4 regions of the Trichocoleus sp. AS-A1 genome follow, and region 1 is predicted to be linked to each of the others. Evidence: predicted binding sites of a transcription regulator. Region 1 holds the regulator's gene; each other region holds the start of a gene.
What was found. The regulator NtcA, encoded in region 1, controls nitrogen genes in cyanobacteria. The targets are predictions, from matches to a motif close to TTTGTANNNNNNNNTACAAA.

Region 1 (4,407 bases):
AATCTAACGCTACCTGAACCAACGCTTCATCGAGAGGGGCGAGGAAATTCCCAAATCGGACAATTCCTTTGCGATCGCCCAGTGCTTGATGCAACGCCATTCCTAGGGTAATTCCCACATCTTCATTGGTATGGTGGTCATCAATTTCCAAGTCTCCCGTCGCGGCTACATCCAAATCAATCAGGCTGTGAGAGGCGATTTGATGCAGCATATGGTCTAAAAACGGAATGCCAGTTTTTGCATTGCAAGTGCCATTCCCGTCTAATTTGACGGTGACGATAACATCCGTTTCGCCCGTCTTGCGGGGAACCCTTGCCATCCGAGGAGACAAAAGCTGTTCAATGCTTGGAGAAGGTGTAAATTGGCGATCGCGTGCCTGCATCGCAGATGCTCACTCAAGAAAATAAAGTTAAGTTTATTATCCTACTTTACTGAGCATCTGGGAGACGCGAAAGCCTTTAAAATGCAAAATTAAAAATTAAAAATTAGCAGAATCTTTGCTTTTTAATTTTTAATTTTTAATGTTTGATTCTTTTTACATCCCCATAATCTCGTATCCCGCATCGACATACAGCACCTGACCTGTAATGCCACTTGCCAAATCGCTACACAAGAAAGCAGCCGCATTTCCCACTTCTTTCTGAGTTACAGTGCGTCGCAGCGGTGCCACTTCCTCAACGTGATGGATCATATCCAGAATGCCACCTACCGCCGACGATGCCAAAGTGCGGATAGGACCTGCCGAAATTGCATTCACGCGAATATTCTGTGGACCTAATTCAGATGCCAGGTAACGGACACTCATTTCCAATCCAGACTTGGCAATTCCCATTACGTTGTAGTTGGGGATCACCTTAACGCCGCCTAGATAAGTCAGCGTGACAATACTGCCGCCTTCTGTCATCAGTGGTTTTGCTGACCCGGCAAGTTGCACCAGCGAATAGGTACTAATTTCTAGAGCTTGGGTGAAGCCAGCGCGGGTAGTGTTGCTAAAATCACCTGATAAATCTTCCTTGTTCGCAAAGGCAAGACAATGGATCAGGATGTCTAGCTTACCCCACTTATCGCGGATGGCGTCAAATGTAGACTGAATTTGGGTCTCATTCTGGACATCGCAGGGTAAAAACAAGCTGGGGTTGAGGGGTTCTACCAACTCTGCCACTTTTTTTTCAAAGCGACCCCGGTCGTCTGGCAGGTAAGTCACTCCTAGATTCGCACCCGCTTGGTGCAGTTGCTGAGCAATCCCCCAGGCGATCGATCGGTTGTTGGCAATGCCGGTGACAAGGGCGTTTTTTCCGGTTAAATCTAGCATAAATGTCGATTTTGAAGGCAATATTAGAGGATATCCGATTTAGGGGAGTATTCAAGATCGCGATCGCCCGGAGCAAGGCTGTCTAGTACGGGTAAGGAGCGTGCCTCCTTACTCACCATGCATCCCACCCGATAGCGCAGATACTGTCAAGATATCAACATTTTCCGTCATAATCTTACTTGCCTTGAGCAGGGAGAGAACTAAAGAAGGTAGCCGGGGAAACTACTTTAAAATTTTGTATCAAATAGCACAAAAACCGCTTGGAAGTCAGTTTATCTGTGTCTAATGTCAGAAAACTCTCATAGTTGTTTTGCTATGGTTAAAGTTCCTCCGACAGAAAGTTGCAGAAGTCTGTAGGGCAGCATTTAGGAAAAAGGAAGTGGCAGTGACGCAAGATAGACCGCTAGCAGCTGTGTTCCGTCAACTGGGAGGTGGGGCGTTTCCACCCGTGGTGGAAACTTTTGAGCGGGGCAAGACGATCTTTTTCCCAGGAGACCCGGCTGAACGGGTATACTTTTTGCTCAAAGGTGCAGTAAAGCTGTCTCGCGTGTATGAAGCTGGGGAAGAAATTACCGTGGCGTTGCTGCGAGAAAACAGCGTTTTTGGAGTACTGTCCTTAATTACAGGGCATCGTTCGGATCGGTTTTATCACGCTGTAGCATTTACGCCAGTGGAGCTGCTTTCGGCACCGATCGATCAGGTAGAGCAATCGCTCAAGGATAATCCGGAGCTATCGATGTTGATGCTGCAAGGGCTTTCTTCGCGCATTTTGCAAACAGAAATGATGATTGAGACATTAGCTCACCGAGATATGGGATCGCGCTTGGTGAGTTTTCTATTGATTCTGTGCCGTGATTTTGGCGTTCCTACCGCCAATGGAATTACGATCGATCTGAAGCTTTCTCATCAAGCGATCGCAGAAGCAATCGGCTCCACCAGGGTAACTGTCACCCGCTTACTGGGAGATTTGCGGGAGGAAAAAATGATTTCTATCCACAAGAAAAAAATTACGGTACACAACCCAGTTACACTGAGTCAGCAGTTTACTTGAAAACAGCTAGAGGCTCTCGTCAGGTTGTAGGTTAGGTTGTTGGTTAAAACGGCATGGTAGCGCGAGCAGGTTATCCAGTTTTAACATTTAGTCGGGAGTTGAGTTAAAAGGTGTCAGGTTTTAAGCGGATAGTTTTCAACCTTGCAACCTTTAACCTTTCCGATTTCACCTTCGATCTTTAATTCCTGTTAACCCTTTCTCTAGCCTGCGATGCGATAGGCTGTAACTGGAATGACTGTAGCAGACAATGACCGACAGTGCGCTCTTCCTGATTTTGTCTATTTTAGTGTTGGGAAGCGTCATCGCAACGGTAGGCGATCGCATTGGCACGCGCGTGGGAAAAGCACGCCTGTCGTTGTTCAATCTGCGTCCCCGCAAAACAGCTGTTTTAGTAACGATTCTAACGGGACTAACGATTTCTGCCTCAACACTGACAATCATCTTTGCGACAAGCGAACAATTGCGGATTGGAGTTTTTAGACTCCAAGAAGTGCAGAAAAAACTCAAGACAGCCAGTAAGGATATTGCCAAAGCGAACGAGCAGAAACGGAAAACCGAAAGCGAACTTGCTAAAACCGCCGCCCAAAAAGAGCAAGTCGAGAAGGAACTCGCTCAAGCTCGCACCCAGCAATCTGTCGCTCAGCAGCGCTTAGATGCGATTAATCGATCTTTGGCAGCTGCGCTGGCTAAACAAGGCCAGACGGAGGCGCAACTAAATCAAACTCAAAGCGAACTGAGTCGGGTCGCCAGCAGCTTTCAGCAAACCCAAAAACAGCTGACCTCTGTCTCTGGGCAAGCGAAGACGCTACGTTCGGAAATCCAACAACTTCAAGCAGAACGCCAAGAATTGCTCCAGCAGCGAAATCAAGTCAGAGCTGAAATTACTGAATTCAAAGCGAAAGTGACTCAGCGCGACCAAAAAATTGCCCAGCAAGACCGAGCAATTAGCCAACGCGATGAGCAAATTCTCAAGCGGGATCAAGCCCTTGTGGAACTTGATGAGAAACTTGCTGCCTTTCGGAAGAGCCTGAGCGATCGCGATGAGCAAATTGCCCAGCGAGACAAAGCCTTATCTCTACTTGATAACAAAATTTCTCAACGAGATGAGGTGATTGCCCAGCGAGAAAATCGCCTTAAAGAACTCGAAAAACAACAAGCTTCCCTAGAGCAGGAAGTGGCAACCTTAGAACAGTATTACCAGTCTTATCAAACTTTGCGTCAGGGTAGTCTGGCTCTGCTGCGCGGTCAGGTTCTGGCGGCTGGCGTTTTTCGTATTGTCGAGCCAGCCGCAGCCCGACAGGTCATTGAGCAGCTATTACGGGAAGCGAATCGGACAGCGATTAAAGCGACCCAACCCGGTCTCAACAAGGTGGCGAACGAACGGGTCGTGCAAATTACAGAGGCACAGGTCGAGCAACTGATCAACCAGATTCAGGATGGTCGAAACTATGTAGTCCGAGTTTTTTCGGCTGGTAACTATGTCCAGGGAGAAAAGCAGGTACAAGTCTTTGCAGACGCCGCACCCAATCAAGTTGTATTCCGCACTGGTGAAGTCGTAGCAACGACATCTGCCGATCCTTCAAACATGACCGACCAACAAATTCGGCAGCGGATTGACCTGCTGCTTGGAGCATCCCAGTTCCGAGCCACTCGCGCGGGGATTTTAGGAGATACAGTTCAGGTTGGGGACAATCGAATTGTTAGCTTGATTCGGTTTATCGAGCAGTTGAAAAAGCACAATAAGCCGATTTCTCTGAAAGCGGTCGTGGCAGAGGACGCCTATATTGCCGGACCCATGAAATTAAATTTGGAGGCAGTTGAAGACGGAGAAGTTGTGGTGAGGATGTAATTTATTAGTCATTAGTGATGAGATGATGACTAATGGCAATTAACCATTCGTAAATTAGCAATTAGCCAATTCAGATGATTTTAGGGTTCGATCCAGGGCGCGATAAGTGTGGTTTAGCCGTAGTGGGGAAAGACAATTCTCTGCATTACCACGAGGTTGTACCGGCAGAAACAGCGATCGCAACGATCCTTGACT
Region 2 (4,407 bases), on a different contig from region 1:
CCGCATCTGGAGGAGTCTATATCGGGATGGGAGCCGAACACATTGTTTCCAACCCAGGCACAATTACCGGCAGTATCGGTGTAATTCTCCGGGGAAACAACCTGGAGCGCTTGCTAGAAAAGATTGGCGTTTCTTTCAAGGTGATCAAATCGGGTCCTTATAAAGATATTCTGGCTTTTGACCGGGAACTCACCGAGCCGGAAAAGAATATTCTCCAAGACCTGATTGACGTCAGTTATCAGCAATTTGTGCAAACGGTTGCTGAGGCTCGGAAGCTGACAACCGAAACCGTTAAAAGTTTTGCCGATGGTCGCATTTTCACAGGTCAACAAGCGTTAGAACTGGGAATTGTTGACCGGCTTGGCACTGAGGAAGATGCCCGCCGTTGGGCTGCGGAACTGGTCGGTCTCGATCCCGAAAAAACGAAGTGTTACACCCTGGAAGAACGCAAACCTTTCTGGAATCGTGTGGTATCGAGCAGAGTTCAAGGGGCATCTAGTCTATCAGCTGGGATAGACTGGTTAGAATTTGAACTTTCTACCAGTGGTCAGCCGTTGTGGCTTTACCGACCCTAGTCTGAAGTTTAGATTTTAGATTATAGATGATTTAGATGATTCTGAAATCCAAAATCTAAAATTCAAAATCTCAATTATAAAATGGAGGATGCTTGCGTGGAGTGGCGAGTTCGAGCGATTCGCGGGGCAACAACTGCCTCACAAAACACGGCTGAGGCAATTCGAGAAGTGGTAGCGGAACTACTCGATGAATTAGAAGTACACAATCAACTACATCCCGATCTAATTATTAGTGCCACGTTCTCGGTAACGCGGGATCTGGATGCGATCTTTCCCGCTGCGATCGCTCGCTCTCGTCCCCACTGGGACAATGTTCCTCTGCTAGATGTCCAGCAAATGCACGTGGAGGGAGGGCTGGAGCGTTGCATCCGCTTCTTAATTCACGTCAATTTGCCAGCTTCCCATCCACCGATTTACCATCCTTATCTGCGGGGAGCTAAAAGCCTAAGACCGGATTGGAGTTTGTCTCAGGTTAGCTTATCCTCGCAGTCAACGATTCAGTCGTTTCATCGCTGAGGTTTTTTGTCATTAGTGATTCGTCCCTCGTCATTGACGAATCACTAATGACATTTATTAGCTATTTTCTAGGTTTTTAGGTGATTTGTTGTGAAAATGGATGCCTAAAAAAACGTCATATAAAAAGCTCCAGAAATTTTTTCCTTGCCAGATTCCCAGAGTTTGATAACAGCCTTTTTCATCTAAGAGGGGCTTGGTGGCGTAATAAGCATTCTGGTAGTGATACCAGGGAATGGAAGGCCACAAATGATGAATGAGGTGGTAATTTTGCCCCATGATCAGCAAATTGAGGATGGGGTTGGGGTAGACTCTGGCATTTTTCCAGCGATCGCGTTCTTGATGAGGGCGATGCGGCAAATAATCAAAAAACAATCCCAGCGCCAATCCTACCAGGGCAGAAGGGATAAACCAAAAATTGAGAATGTAGCCTAAGAAGTGGTACTGAATTGAAATATAGAAAATCGTCCCGACAAACAAACGGCTTAAGAACCATTCCAAAAGTTCGTATTTTCGCCACAGCTGACGTTTAAAGAAAAATACTTCGTGGTATAAAAATCGCACCGGAATTAACCACAGGGGTCCGCCAGTAGAAACGTAATGATCTGGATCGTTTTCCGGGTCATTGACATGGGCATGATGCTGCAAATGAACCCTAGTAAATACTGGGAAGGCAAAGACTAACATCAGCGCACTGCCATGTCCCAGGATGGCATTGATGACTCGGTTACGATGGGCAGAATTATGACAAGCATCGTGAATCACCGTTCCACAAATGTGCAAGGCGATCGTGTTTGTGACAAAGCAACACCAGTGAGGCCACTCCCAGAGCCAATAACCAAAGTTTGATAGCACAACCATCGCTACGGCGGCTAGAAACATGAGTAGCGTTGGGCTTAGGGACGCAGGCGGTTCCAGGAAATGTCTGGGAACTGTCAGCGGCTTTTGTGCCTCCAACAACATTGTTTTCTCCTTTTTAATGATTTAAGGGTTCTGCGGGAACTTTGCTTCGGTTTTCCCGTCACTATGGCATCTAGGGGGGTATGTTGTGCAACATTGGATACACGAGAAACTGTACCCACTGATTGACAATTTTCAAAAAATACGAGCTATTTTCCTGACTTCTTACCCTTATTCCTACTAGGGAAGCGGGGGATTCTAGTCGTGCTTTCGTAGTATACGCTACGGAGACCAATTTATAAAGATTTATGAAATTAGCTCATTTAATTCAAATGATGCTAACGATAGCCAAAAAATATACAGGAGGATTGTTGATATGTCACCATATCTGTCTAGGTTCGCGTCTGAGACAAAGTCCTTAGTTGTCAAAAGTGTGGCTTTATCTGCTGGTGTAGCAATGCTACTGAATAGCGGTATCGCCTTTGCAGGTTCTGTTCAGCAAGCGCAACTGCCGGGTGTAGAAGATGAGAATACTCAGACCTCGGACGGGGATGTTGTGGTAGACACCGATGGGAGTCCAGATAGCACCACTAGCTCAGGAACGGAATCAGAGAATAGTACAACTGCTAACAAGCCACGGTTTACCTGCCAGCTAACGAACAGTCAGTATATGGTGATGTATCACCCGAAAAGTCAACCCGATCAAGCTTATGCTTGGGCAACTCCCAGTCCTTTAGGCGGTGGTTGGACTGCGGAGAGACGCTGTAACGAAATTAGTCGCAGATTAGAATCTTATCGACCCGATGGTCTTCAGGAAATGCGGGCATCGGTGGAAAATAACTACAACGTTGTTTGCATCACGACTCAGAAAAATCCAGACTGTCGGATTGTCCTGACTGTACCTCCCGGTGAAAATCCGCAGTTAATCCGCGATCGCGTTTTCCAAAATATCAGCACTGCTGACAGCGGACAGGTGACAGAGGGCGTCAATACCTTTGTTGGGGGTCGGGATGCTCAGATGCTCAACGATCTCTTAAACTTGGGCTTATCTTCCCTTGGCGGGACCACGAATCGCTCCAGCCGTAAGTCACAAAGCGTTAACCTGCGACCTTTCTTAGATCGAGCTGATGGTGGCACCGGCACCCAGTTGAAAGGCGGAGTGCCTATGCGCTCGAATCGAGCCAATCCTCGACTGAATCCAGGCAACTTCCGTTAAAAATTGTTGATAGGCGAGCGGGGACTCAAACCCGCGATCGCATAATCAGCACAATCAATAGAATAGAGAAGATACAAAATTGTTTGGCTTCCCAATATTGCGCCGTCTGGAAGCCAGACAATTTTATTTATTTATAGATGGCGATCGCTCTTATGAGCTAAAACAAATAAAAGCATTCCTAACACGTTGAATCTGTCAATGTTACTTTAGGGATATTGACACCAGGGTAAGTGCATAACTATGTCAGCCGTTAGAAATATAAGGCTGTTACTGGTAGTGTTTTCACTAACAGCGATCGCTAACTCGCTTCAACCAGTACAAGCACAGCCGATTACCCCAGCGGCTGACGGCACCGGCACAATTGTTACTCCAGAGGGGAACCGTTTTAACATTAGCGGCGGCACGCTTTCAAAGGATAAAGCAAATCTTTTTCATAGCTTTGAGCAGCTAGAGTTAAATTCTGGGGAAATTGCAAACTTTCTTTCTAACCCTAATATTCAAAATATCTTAGGGCGCGTTACAGGTGGGAATGCTTCTTATATCAATGGATTAATCCAAGTCACAGGGGGAAACTCCAACCTGTTCTTGATGAATCCATCAGGCATTATTTTTGGTTCTCATGCCAGCCTAAACGTTCCTGCTTCATTTACCGCCACCACTGCCACAGGTATTGCTTTTGGCAGCAATTGGTTTAATGCAATGGGGGCGAATGACTACGCTACATTGGTCGGAACGCCCAACCAGTTTATTTTTAACACTCCTCAACCTGGAAGCATTATCAATGCGGGGAATTTGGCAGTATCGGAGAATTTAACCCTGTTAGGTGGCACGGCAGTTACTACGGGGCAGATGAGGGCGACTGGGGGGCAAATTGCTGTAGTCGGTGTACCGGGTGAGAAATTAGTGCGGCTGAGTCTACCTGGCAGTCCGCTAAGTTTAGAAGTTCAACCGCTACCTACCTCAAATACAGCCACGCTACCCTTTACTCCTTTATCCCTCCCTTCGCTGCTAACGGGCGGAAATCTCGCGAATGCCACAGGATTAACCGTCAATAGCGATGGCACGGTACGATTGACGGCTTCTAGTGCTGAAATTGGCACACAACCAGGTACTGCCATTGCTTCTGGCACCTTGAATGTATCGGGTCAAACCGGCGGCACCGTCTATGTCTTGGGCAACCAAGCGAGTGTCATTAGTGCCAAT
Region 3 (4,407 bases), on a different contig from region 1:
GTGACCCGTAATTGCGACTAAGTTGCTGCGAGTGCGATCGAGAGCTTCTAGCTGTTGGTTGAGGTCTTCCAGGTTCGCGTAGGCTTCGGCTTGAATCAACGCCCCGGCGATTTGAATAGAAATGGCTTCTACAAGTTCTAGTTCGTCGTCCTGCCACTCGTAGGGGGTAGCACCGCAATGATGCAGCTCTACTATCCCCAGTAGTCGATCCTGATATAGCACTGGCATCATCAGCCAAGACTGAATAGCAAAGCGGCTCGCCAGAGTTTGAAGTGGGCGATTGGAAGGAAGTTCCGACACTCCTACCGATATTCCTGCCGACACTTCTACAATGCGAGGGTCGATATGAGTATCGGCAACATAAACTCGCTCTCGGTTCTGCACAACTTCCTGAAATAGAGGATTTTCCTGTAAAGGCCAATCCTGACCGAGTGCAGAGGCAAGTCGAGAATTCCCGTTATCGGTCACTTTCAAAAATTCATGGTTAATCGTGGCAGAAGTATCGATTTCCCCGGCACGATAAATCAGACACCGGCAAGCGAACAATGCCTGTCCTAATTCCTGTACGGCAATGGATAGAATTTCATCCGGGTGTAACGGCTGTCCCGTATGGCTACCCCGCCGGATGGCAGCCGTAATCGAGTTGACTAGGCGTTCTTTGCGTTCTTGGGCGGAAATTGAGCGATAAGCTTTGAGCAGCTTGTACTGCCCCGCTTGCAAGTAAGTGACTAGGCACTGAACAAAGGGGTCGGGATTGTCGGTTAGAGACTCTGGAGTTTGGGCAGAGGGTTCCTTTGCCGCCTGTGGCTGTACGGAGTTTTGAACTAAAAAATTCTGCCGATTCGCTACTTCCCGATCGGTTTTTCCAAAGGAAGTTTCTAAAAACTCTCCCCTCGAAGGAATGCCGTAAATATTTCGTGCTTGAGCGAGCTTTTGAGCCAATTCCGGACGGTACTGCGAAATCCGATTGAGTAATAATTCAGCAACGATGCAACTGACTTGCCGATCGAACGTCCAGATTCCCTCAAACCGGCGGGCGGGGTCTATCCCTTCAAACGATGACATCCGCAATCGGGAGGTGGTTCGAGGAAGGTCAGAAGTGCGGCGGCTAGGGGAAAACGCGGGTGCGATTCCTTTTCTAGCTGCGGTCTTTCCTCTTACACCCTGACGCGATCGCCCATCCTCTGTTAGGTTTCGTTCTCGACAAACCAAGCAGGTAGCATAATTCTGCCCGATCACCACTAAGTGCCACTCTTGACTTAAACCATCGGTCGGCTCAAAAGCAACAGTTTCGTAAGCTTCCGAACTGTTGCTAAAGTCGGTTTCTGGGGCTGCCAGCACATATAACTGCTCTGTCCGTTCTGCAATCCGTCGATAACGGTGAGCTTCCTGACGATAGAAGCGCTCTCGCTGGAAACTGGCAATCACCAGATGCTGGTCTAAAGATGCCAGAACCTGGTCTTCCATCGCATGAGATAAGGCGATTAAGGAAGACTTGAAATACATTTGAGGTCGCAGCTGGGGCAGGACTTGCAGCAAATCTGCCAGCACAGAAGTCGGGATGATCATTTAGTAATTTGCCGAGTTTCGTACCCGTTCTATGCCTATCGTACAAAAGAGCGTTCCCTACTAACGGTTTGAATATTTCCTTGTAATCCGGTTTTAACGATTGTAAATTCTCACAAAATTGCTTAACTCCACGTTCAAGGGCAGCTAAATCACACTTGTGTGAGTTTTGTTATTTGATGGGCGTGAGTTGAGGGAAACTCAATGATTGCATTGATAGGGGTTTTGGGGAAGCGATCGCTTCCCCAAAACCCCTCGCCACAAGAATTTCTTATGTAAATCATTAATCCTCCTTAAGGGGGATGTCATGACTAAATGGCATCCGATCGATGCAAAAACTTCATTCGTATTAACATTTTGTAATTTCTTATACGAATTTCACAGTTGAGTTTGCATAACTTATCATCAACGAGCAATTGACAAACACAAGATTATCCGTTTGCGGGCATTCGAGCGCCACGTAATGAGGACACACCCATGACAAGCACAGCCACGCCCACAGCAAGTCTTAATAAATTTGAAAAATTCAAAGCAGAGAAAGATGGTCTGGCGGTAAAGGCAGAAATTGAACATTTTGCCCAGGTTGGCTGGGAGGCGATGGACGAAACAGACCGCGACCACCGACTCAAGTGGGTAGGGATTTTCTTCAGACCCGTTACGCCCGGAAAATTTATGATGCGGATGCGGATGCCCAGCGGTCTCCTCACCAGCGATCAAATGCGAATGCTCGCCGAGATTGTGCAGCGTTACGGCGAAGATGGCAGCGGCGATATCACCACCCGGCAAAATATCCAACTGCGGGGAGTCCGAATCGAGGATGTGCCAGAAATTTTCCGACGGTTAGAGCGAGTCGGGATGACCAGCATTCAGTCGGGAATGGATAACGTCCGCAACATCACAGGTTCGCCAGTTGCGGGGATTGATGCGGATGAATTGTTTGATACGCGAAGTCTGGTGCAGCAAGTCCAGGACATGATTACGAATCATGGGGAAGGCAACAAAGCTTTCAGCAATCTGCCCCGGAAATTCAATATTGCGATCGCGGGTTGCCGCGACAACTCGGTTCACGCCGAAATCAACGACCTTGCCTTCGTCCCCGCCTACAAAGAGGGCATCTTTGGGTTTAATGTCCTCGTCGGTGGTTTGTTCTCTGCCAAGCGGTGTGATGCTGCCATTCCCCTCAATGCTTGGGTGCATCCTGACGATGTTGTAGAGGTATGCCGAGCCGTTTTAGAAGTTTTTCGCGATCGCGGTCCCCGATCGAATCGGCACAAAGCACGGCTGATGTGGCTGATCGATGAATTGGGGTTAGGACAATTCCGAGCCTTGGTAGAAGAATATCTGGAGAAGCCCCTCCAACCAGCCGCCGAAAAGGACGAAATTGACTGGGAAAAGCGCGACCACATCGGCGTGTACCCCCAAAAGCAACCCGGCTTAAACTACGTCGGCTTACACGTTCCCGTGGGGCGTCTCTATGCCCAGGATATGTTTGACCTGGCTCGGATGGCTGAAGTTTACGGCAACGGCGAAATGCGGTTCACCGTTGAGCAAAATGTCATCATCCCGAATATTCCCGACTCGCGCTTAGACGCCTGCTTAGCCGAACCCCTGCTAGAACGATTCTCGATCAATCCCGATCCTTTAGCGCGATCGCTAGTCTCCTGCACCGGATCGCAGTTCTGCAACTTTGCCTTAATTGAAACTAAAAACCGTGCCCTGGCAACGATTGAAGAACTGGGAGCAGAATTATCTCTAACCAAACCCGTGCGGATTCACTGGACTGGTTGCCCCAACTCCTGCGGTCAGCCTCAAGTAGCCGACATCGGTTTGATGGGGACAAAAGTTCGCAAAAACGGCAAAACCTTAGAAGGTGTCGATCTTTACATGGGAGGCACAGTTGGTAAAGAAGCCCATTTGGGTACCTGCGTCCAGAAAAGCATTCCCTGCGAAGACCTCAAACCTGTATTGCGGAATTTATTGATCGAACAGTTTGGGGCGACTCCTCGCTTCTAGGAGTTGCAAAGAAGCTTTTAGCGACTCCCTACCACTAATTCCCGACTACGTACCACCGAGTTACCACTTCCAAGAGAAATATGAGCAGAGTTTCTAGACGGCAATTTATCATTACAGCAGGCGCAGCCACAGCCGGAAGCTTGCTAGCTCATGGCTGTAGTTCCGGCCCGACCGATAGCGCCAAGTCCGCTTCAAAATCCTCCCCCGTTGCCACCAGCACGGCAGCCAACGCGCCGAAAGTAGAAACAACCACCGCCAAGCTAGGATTTATTGCTCTAACGGATTCCGCGCCCCTAGTTGTAGCCCAGGAAAAAGGGTTGTTTGCCAAATACGGCATGACAGAGGTTGAGGTTGTCAAGCAAGCTTCCTGGCCCGTCACCCGCGATAACTTGGAGCTAGGCACAGCCGGTAACGCCGGTGGCATTGATGGGGCGCATATTTTATCCCCCATGCCTTACTTTATGAGCTTGGGACAAACCAAGAACAAGCAGCCAGTGCCGATGTACATCCTGGCGCGGTTAAATACCAATGGTCAAGCAATTTCTGTTGCCAATACTTACAAAGAATCCAAAGTCGGCTTAGACAGCAAAGGACTTAAAGAAGCCTTTACCAAAGCTGGGGGCAAAAATGACTTCAAGGCAGCTATTACCTATCCTGGTGGCACCCACGACCTCTGGATGCGCTACTGGTTAGCCGCAGGCGGCATCGATCCAAACAAGGATATTTCTACAGTCCCCGTACCACCGCCTCAGATGGTGGCGAATATGAAAACGGGCAACATGGAAGCCTTCTGTGTAGGCGAACCGTGGAACGCCCAGCTGGTGAACC
Region 4 (4,407 bases), on a different contig from region 1:
CGCCGTCGCCGCGATTTTCTGATCGAGGGATTTGCTGAGTTGGGTTGGACGGTTCCCAAACCAAAAGCCACCATGTACCTGTGGGTTCCGTGTCCGGTAGGAATGACCTCAACAGATTTTGCCCTCTCTGTCTTGCAGCAGACGGGCGTGGTCGTGACTCCCGGAAATGCCTTTGGAGCTGCTGGTGAGGGATATGTGCGGGTGAGTTTGATTGCTGAATGCGATCGCTTAGCTGAAGCTTTGCGGCGTTTCAAAGAAGCCAATATCCGCTATTCATCCGAAAATGAGGGCGCGTTTATCAAGCAGGGATAAAACATCGAAGCTTGAATTTTTGGGTTTAATCTCCAATTTGGAAACTCGGCTATTTCAAAAATAACTAGCGTTATCCTTTAGATGAATTTGCTTGTATAAGTGCAAACTTTAATTAGGGATAAAATTTGTCTGATTTTCTACCGTTCCCAACCCCTCCCTGCCATTTTCTGAGGCTCCGGCACCCCTCCCTGCCTGCGGGGAGGGGTGCAATGTGTTAAAGGGAATTACAAATCATCTACCGTATCGTATCCAGTAGATGATTTTTGTTTGCGCCGCCCTTATTTCAAAGTAAAAGCTTTAGTTTCTGTTACCCTACCACCACCCACCTTGTCATAAATCGTTAGCTGAATTTGGTAAGTTCCCGGTTGAATTTTAGGAGTTGTATTAACAGTGCCATTGGGAGAGGCTGCTACATCATCTTTTAAAGCTGTATGTCCTTTTTCTCCAATTAAGCTCTTTTTCACCAAAATAACTTCGCCCTTGGCATTTTTAACTTCCATATCCATATCTAGCCAGTTTTTCCCATCCTGACCTTTCTTAAATTTGCCAACATTGAGCAAGACTAGCTGAACATCTTCTCCCCTTTTATAAACTCCATCATTAACCGGCACAACTTTTTTATCGGGAGTTTTTCTGACCAAAAAAGATTTTTCAAACTTCAGTTGAGAAGAAGTCGGTTTAGAGGTAGTTGCAGTCTGGGATGTAGGAGATTTTGGGGAAGGAGAAGCCTGAGAAGTAGTAGAGTTTTCGCCTCCACCACAACCACTGACCAGCGCCATTGAAAACACTACAAGACCTGTTAACAATAGGTTATTGAATGTTTTTTTCATTATGTTCTACCTCCTTTTATTTTTTTACCTGGTTAATTGATCAACCATGGAGTTGAGACAATTAGCAAGGTTGAGCTAGCTACAACCATAAATTATCATAATTTATTCAAATTTATCTTTTGGGCGCAGTTGCTTTAGTCAACTGGCGACGCGAACAATTTGCTTTCAGACGCCACGATGGAAATTCTTTATTGAATGCACTCTGGTGTAACCCTACCTTGTGAACCCAGAGGGAGAGGGGCTAGGGGTGAGGTTCTATCTGAGGGTATTTATCTATATATCGTTCGCTGCACTTGAAACGGTTCATTTTACTGCAAATTAAGCTAAACGTAGACCTATAGGCAAAAGGCGGTCTGTGCAAGTCACAGACCGCCTTCTATTGTCAATCAATCTAAACGATTGCTACTTAAAAGCGTTTAATTGCCGCCAGACTGAACCGCAGCGCGGGTTACGGGATTTGAATTGTCTTCGTTTATCATTTCAGGAGTCCGCTCCCAGTTGCCATCTTCACCTTGACGGTATTCGCTGTTGATGGTGTTCCACGCAACCTTGCGGGCAGCTTCTTCGTCCATCCCGTCTTCATGAGCACTCTTAAATGCAGCCTGGAAAATCTGCTGAGCAGCCTCAGGCAGTTCTTGGACTTCTGAAGGTAAGTTATTAACTTGTTGATCTGGTTGTTCGGTCATAAACTACTCCTATTATTTTTGCTTGAGATCAATATTAGAAAGCCAGAGGTACAAATTCCTCGTCCTAGGATGTAGTTATGGCTCCTCGATATACCTATCTGAGGCATTATCTTATGTAAAGTCATTCTGTATCTTGTTACACAACTTCTCCCTACAAATCATCTACTGGCGAATACAGTGGTTCAGATCCCCGGCTTCTTTCTCGAAGTTGGGGATCTCTCCTTCACGAATCATGTAGGATTGCTACGCCTAAATAATTCGCGAACTCCTGTAGAGACGCGATTAATCGCGTCTCTACAGGCACTTCAATTCTCGAATCCCACCTGAAAATGGGGATCTGGGGGATTACACGTGAGATCCGACAAAAGTGAACTGGTATCGTTTACCGATTAAGGGAAACCACAAGTTCCAGCCGATACAGTGGTTCCAGACCAATTGTTAAGATCGCTGACAGAGATATTATTTGTAGACAGCGTTCCCGTTTCTATCTGGATCGCTCCTCCAAAACTGTCATTTAAGAAAAAGTTTCCAATCGTATTATTGCGGGGTTGGAGACAAATTGTATCGCCAGAACCGCTGGTTATTGCTTCGAAATCGCCGATTGCGCTGCCTGTTATGGTGTTAAGCCGGACTCCGGCAAAGATTTTAGCAGTATCGTAGCTGTTGAGGGAAAGCCCGGTAAAAGCATTATCTATAATTTGATTTGATTCACTGAGGAATTGAAGTTGGGCGTTTCCATTGATGCTGGTAAAAATTCCGTAAAATCCATTTTTAGAAATTTGCTGATTGTTAGAAATATTGACTGTTCCTATCGCTGCATCGGAAAGTGCGATATTCACTCCATTATCTTGATTTTCAGCAATGGTGCTATTGGTAATGTTGAAGGTTCCAGAGGTGTTATTTGAGAGAAGTATCCCAATCCCATAAAACCCGTTTTTAGAAATTTGAGTATTAGTGATATTAAACGTTCCAGTCGCGCTATCGTTTAGCTTGATAGAAATTCCATCAAATTGATTGCCTGAGATTGTGCTGTTGGCAATCTCAAATGTCCCCAAAGTATTGGATTCAAGTTCAATATTAATGCCACTAAATTGATTTGCGGTTATTTGGTTATTAGTCAGAGTAAAGGTTCCGGAAGCACTCTCGAACAGTTTTACCTCGACTCCGTCGGCGATGCTCCCGAAGCTGTTACTGCCAGTAATCGTATTCTCTGAGATATTAAAGGTTCCAGTTGCAGTATTGCGAAGTTCAAGATTGATGCCGTCCCCTTCGTTAGCTAAAGCACCATTGTTGGCGATCGTGTTTTTGACAAGAATTAGGTTAACTTGCCCCTGATTATTGCTGAGGGAAAAGCCTTCCAAAGCAGAATTTGCGATCGCGTTGTCTTGAATTAGTATCTGCCCAGTCACGTTCTCAAGTAAGATGCCCTCACTGGCAGAATTCGCGATCGCATTGTCTCGAATAATTGCATTGCTGATGTTGCTTCCAGCGATGCCAGAACCAGTGGTTGCGCTAATGGCGAAACCCGAAAGCGTTGTCATATTCCCCATCGTGACTGTTCCTGTCACGTCTGGCAGTACCCCTGCATTAGATAAGGGTAATTGTAGATTGCCGAGTTCCACGGTATCTATACGCTGCACAGGGCCAGTTGAAAGCACCTGCACTTGGTCGGGAATCTTGAAAGCAGGAACCCCAAGATTTGTCCCTGGTTGCACGTAGACAATATCATTGGATTGAGCCACAGCCAAAGCTTCCGCAACCGTTGCAGTCGGATTCTCGAACGTGCCGTTCCCGGTTCCAATTCCCAAATTGACGTGCCGAAATCTCCACGGTTGACCCGTCGCGGGATTCGTAACAAATACCGTATCCTGCACGCTGAAAGACTCAGATTCGGATTGTTCATCGACTACGATATTCGCGTTTCGGGTCACAGATTCCCCCAGACGCGCCAGAACTCGATCTTCTTTTCTTATCTCTCTGGGACGAGTGCCGGGAAAATTCGCCCCGACATTCAGCACCAAATTCGTACCAAAAGTGGCATCATTTGAGAGCAAGAGTCCCAGCCTAAAAGTGTCAGTAGGACGCGCTTCCAACCGAGTGCGCCAGCCTAAAATCTCCGAACTGCCTGGGGCATCATAATAATACAGTCCGGCATAACCTCGGAGGTCGCCGGTTTGACCTAGCTGGGCGATTTTCACGCCAGCTTCAACATCAAATCCTGCCATCGCTGCTTCAAAATTGCGATCGCGTTGAAGTTGTTGATTTCTAGTTTGACCCAAGAAATTACCCTGAAAGAAAGGGTCTGAAAACGATAAACCTGTAGAAAAAACCCTCTCTTGGGTCAGTTGGCGGGTATCTCCAACCGGAATGTAAGCATTCGCGCGAACATCCCAGTTTTCTCCTAAACTTTCAAATCCAGCACCCACTTGATTAAAGTTGCTATTACCCGTGTCGCGGGTATCGAAGGCGACATAGCCGCCCAAAATTCGGTTATCTTTAGCACTATAAAAGCGATGTCCTAAAACAATATTGCTGCTTGTATGAGAGTCTTCTGTTGATAACAGCAGCCGACCTTCTAA

Region 2: a site for NtcA is predicted at 2,258-2,277, ahead of crtR (beta-carotene hydroxylase). Genes of this name have one in related genera too.
Region 3: a site for NtcA is predicted at 1,923-1,942, ahead of NC994_RS09830 (ferredoxin--nitrite reductase). Genes of this name have one in related genera too.
Region 4: a site for NtcA is predicted at 1,954-1,973, ahead of NC994_RS17205 (ChaB family protein). Genes of this name have one in related genera too.

What each region holds. Positions count from the first base shown of each region.
Region 1 covers NZ_JAMPKG010000029.1:69,894-74,300, reverse strand. The annotation lists gene hisB (imidazoleglycerol-phosphate dehydratase HisB) at 1-382, opposite strand, end outside; gene fabI (enoyl-ACP reductase FabI) at 536-1,312, opposite strand; gene ntcA (global nitrogen regulator NtcA) at 1,692-2,363, shown strand; gene NC994_RS20440 (DUF3084 domain-containing protein) at 2,611-4,212, shown strand; gene NC994_RS20435 (pre-16S rRNA-processing nuclease YqgF) at 4,287-4,407, shown strand, end outside.
Region 2 covers NZ_JAMPKG010000002.1:55,838-60,244, forward strand. The annotation lists gene sppA (signal peptide peptidase SppA) at 1-575, shown strand, start outside; gene aroH (chorismate mutase) at 657-1,091, shown strand; gene crtR (beta-carotene hydroxylase) at 1,149-2,051, opposite strand; gene NC994_RS01990 (COP23 domain-containing protein) at 2,365-3,204, shown strand; gene NC994_RS01995 (CHAT domain-containing protein) at 3,445-4,407, shown strand, end outside.
Region 3 covers NZ_JAMPKG010000010.1:75,891-80,297, forward strand. The annotation lists gene NC994_RS09825 (DICT sensory domain-containing protein) at 1-1,569, opposite strand, end outside; gene NC994_RS09830 (ferredoxin--nitrite reductase) at 2,044-3,579, shown strand; gene NC994_RS09835 (CmpA/NrtA family ABC transporter substrate-binding protein) at 3,660-4,407, shown strand, end outside.
Region 4 covers NZ_JAMPKG010000021.1:103,090-107,496, forward strand. The annotation lists gene NC994_RS17195 (aspartate aminotransferase) at 1-312, shown strand, start outside; gene NC994_RS17200 (hypothetical protein) at 591-1,142, opposite strand; gene NC994_RS17205 (ChaB family protein) at 1,559-1,828, opposite strand; gene NC994_RS17210 (right-handed parallel beta-helix repeat-containing protein) at 2,218-4,407, opposite strand, start outside.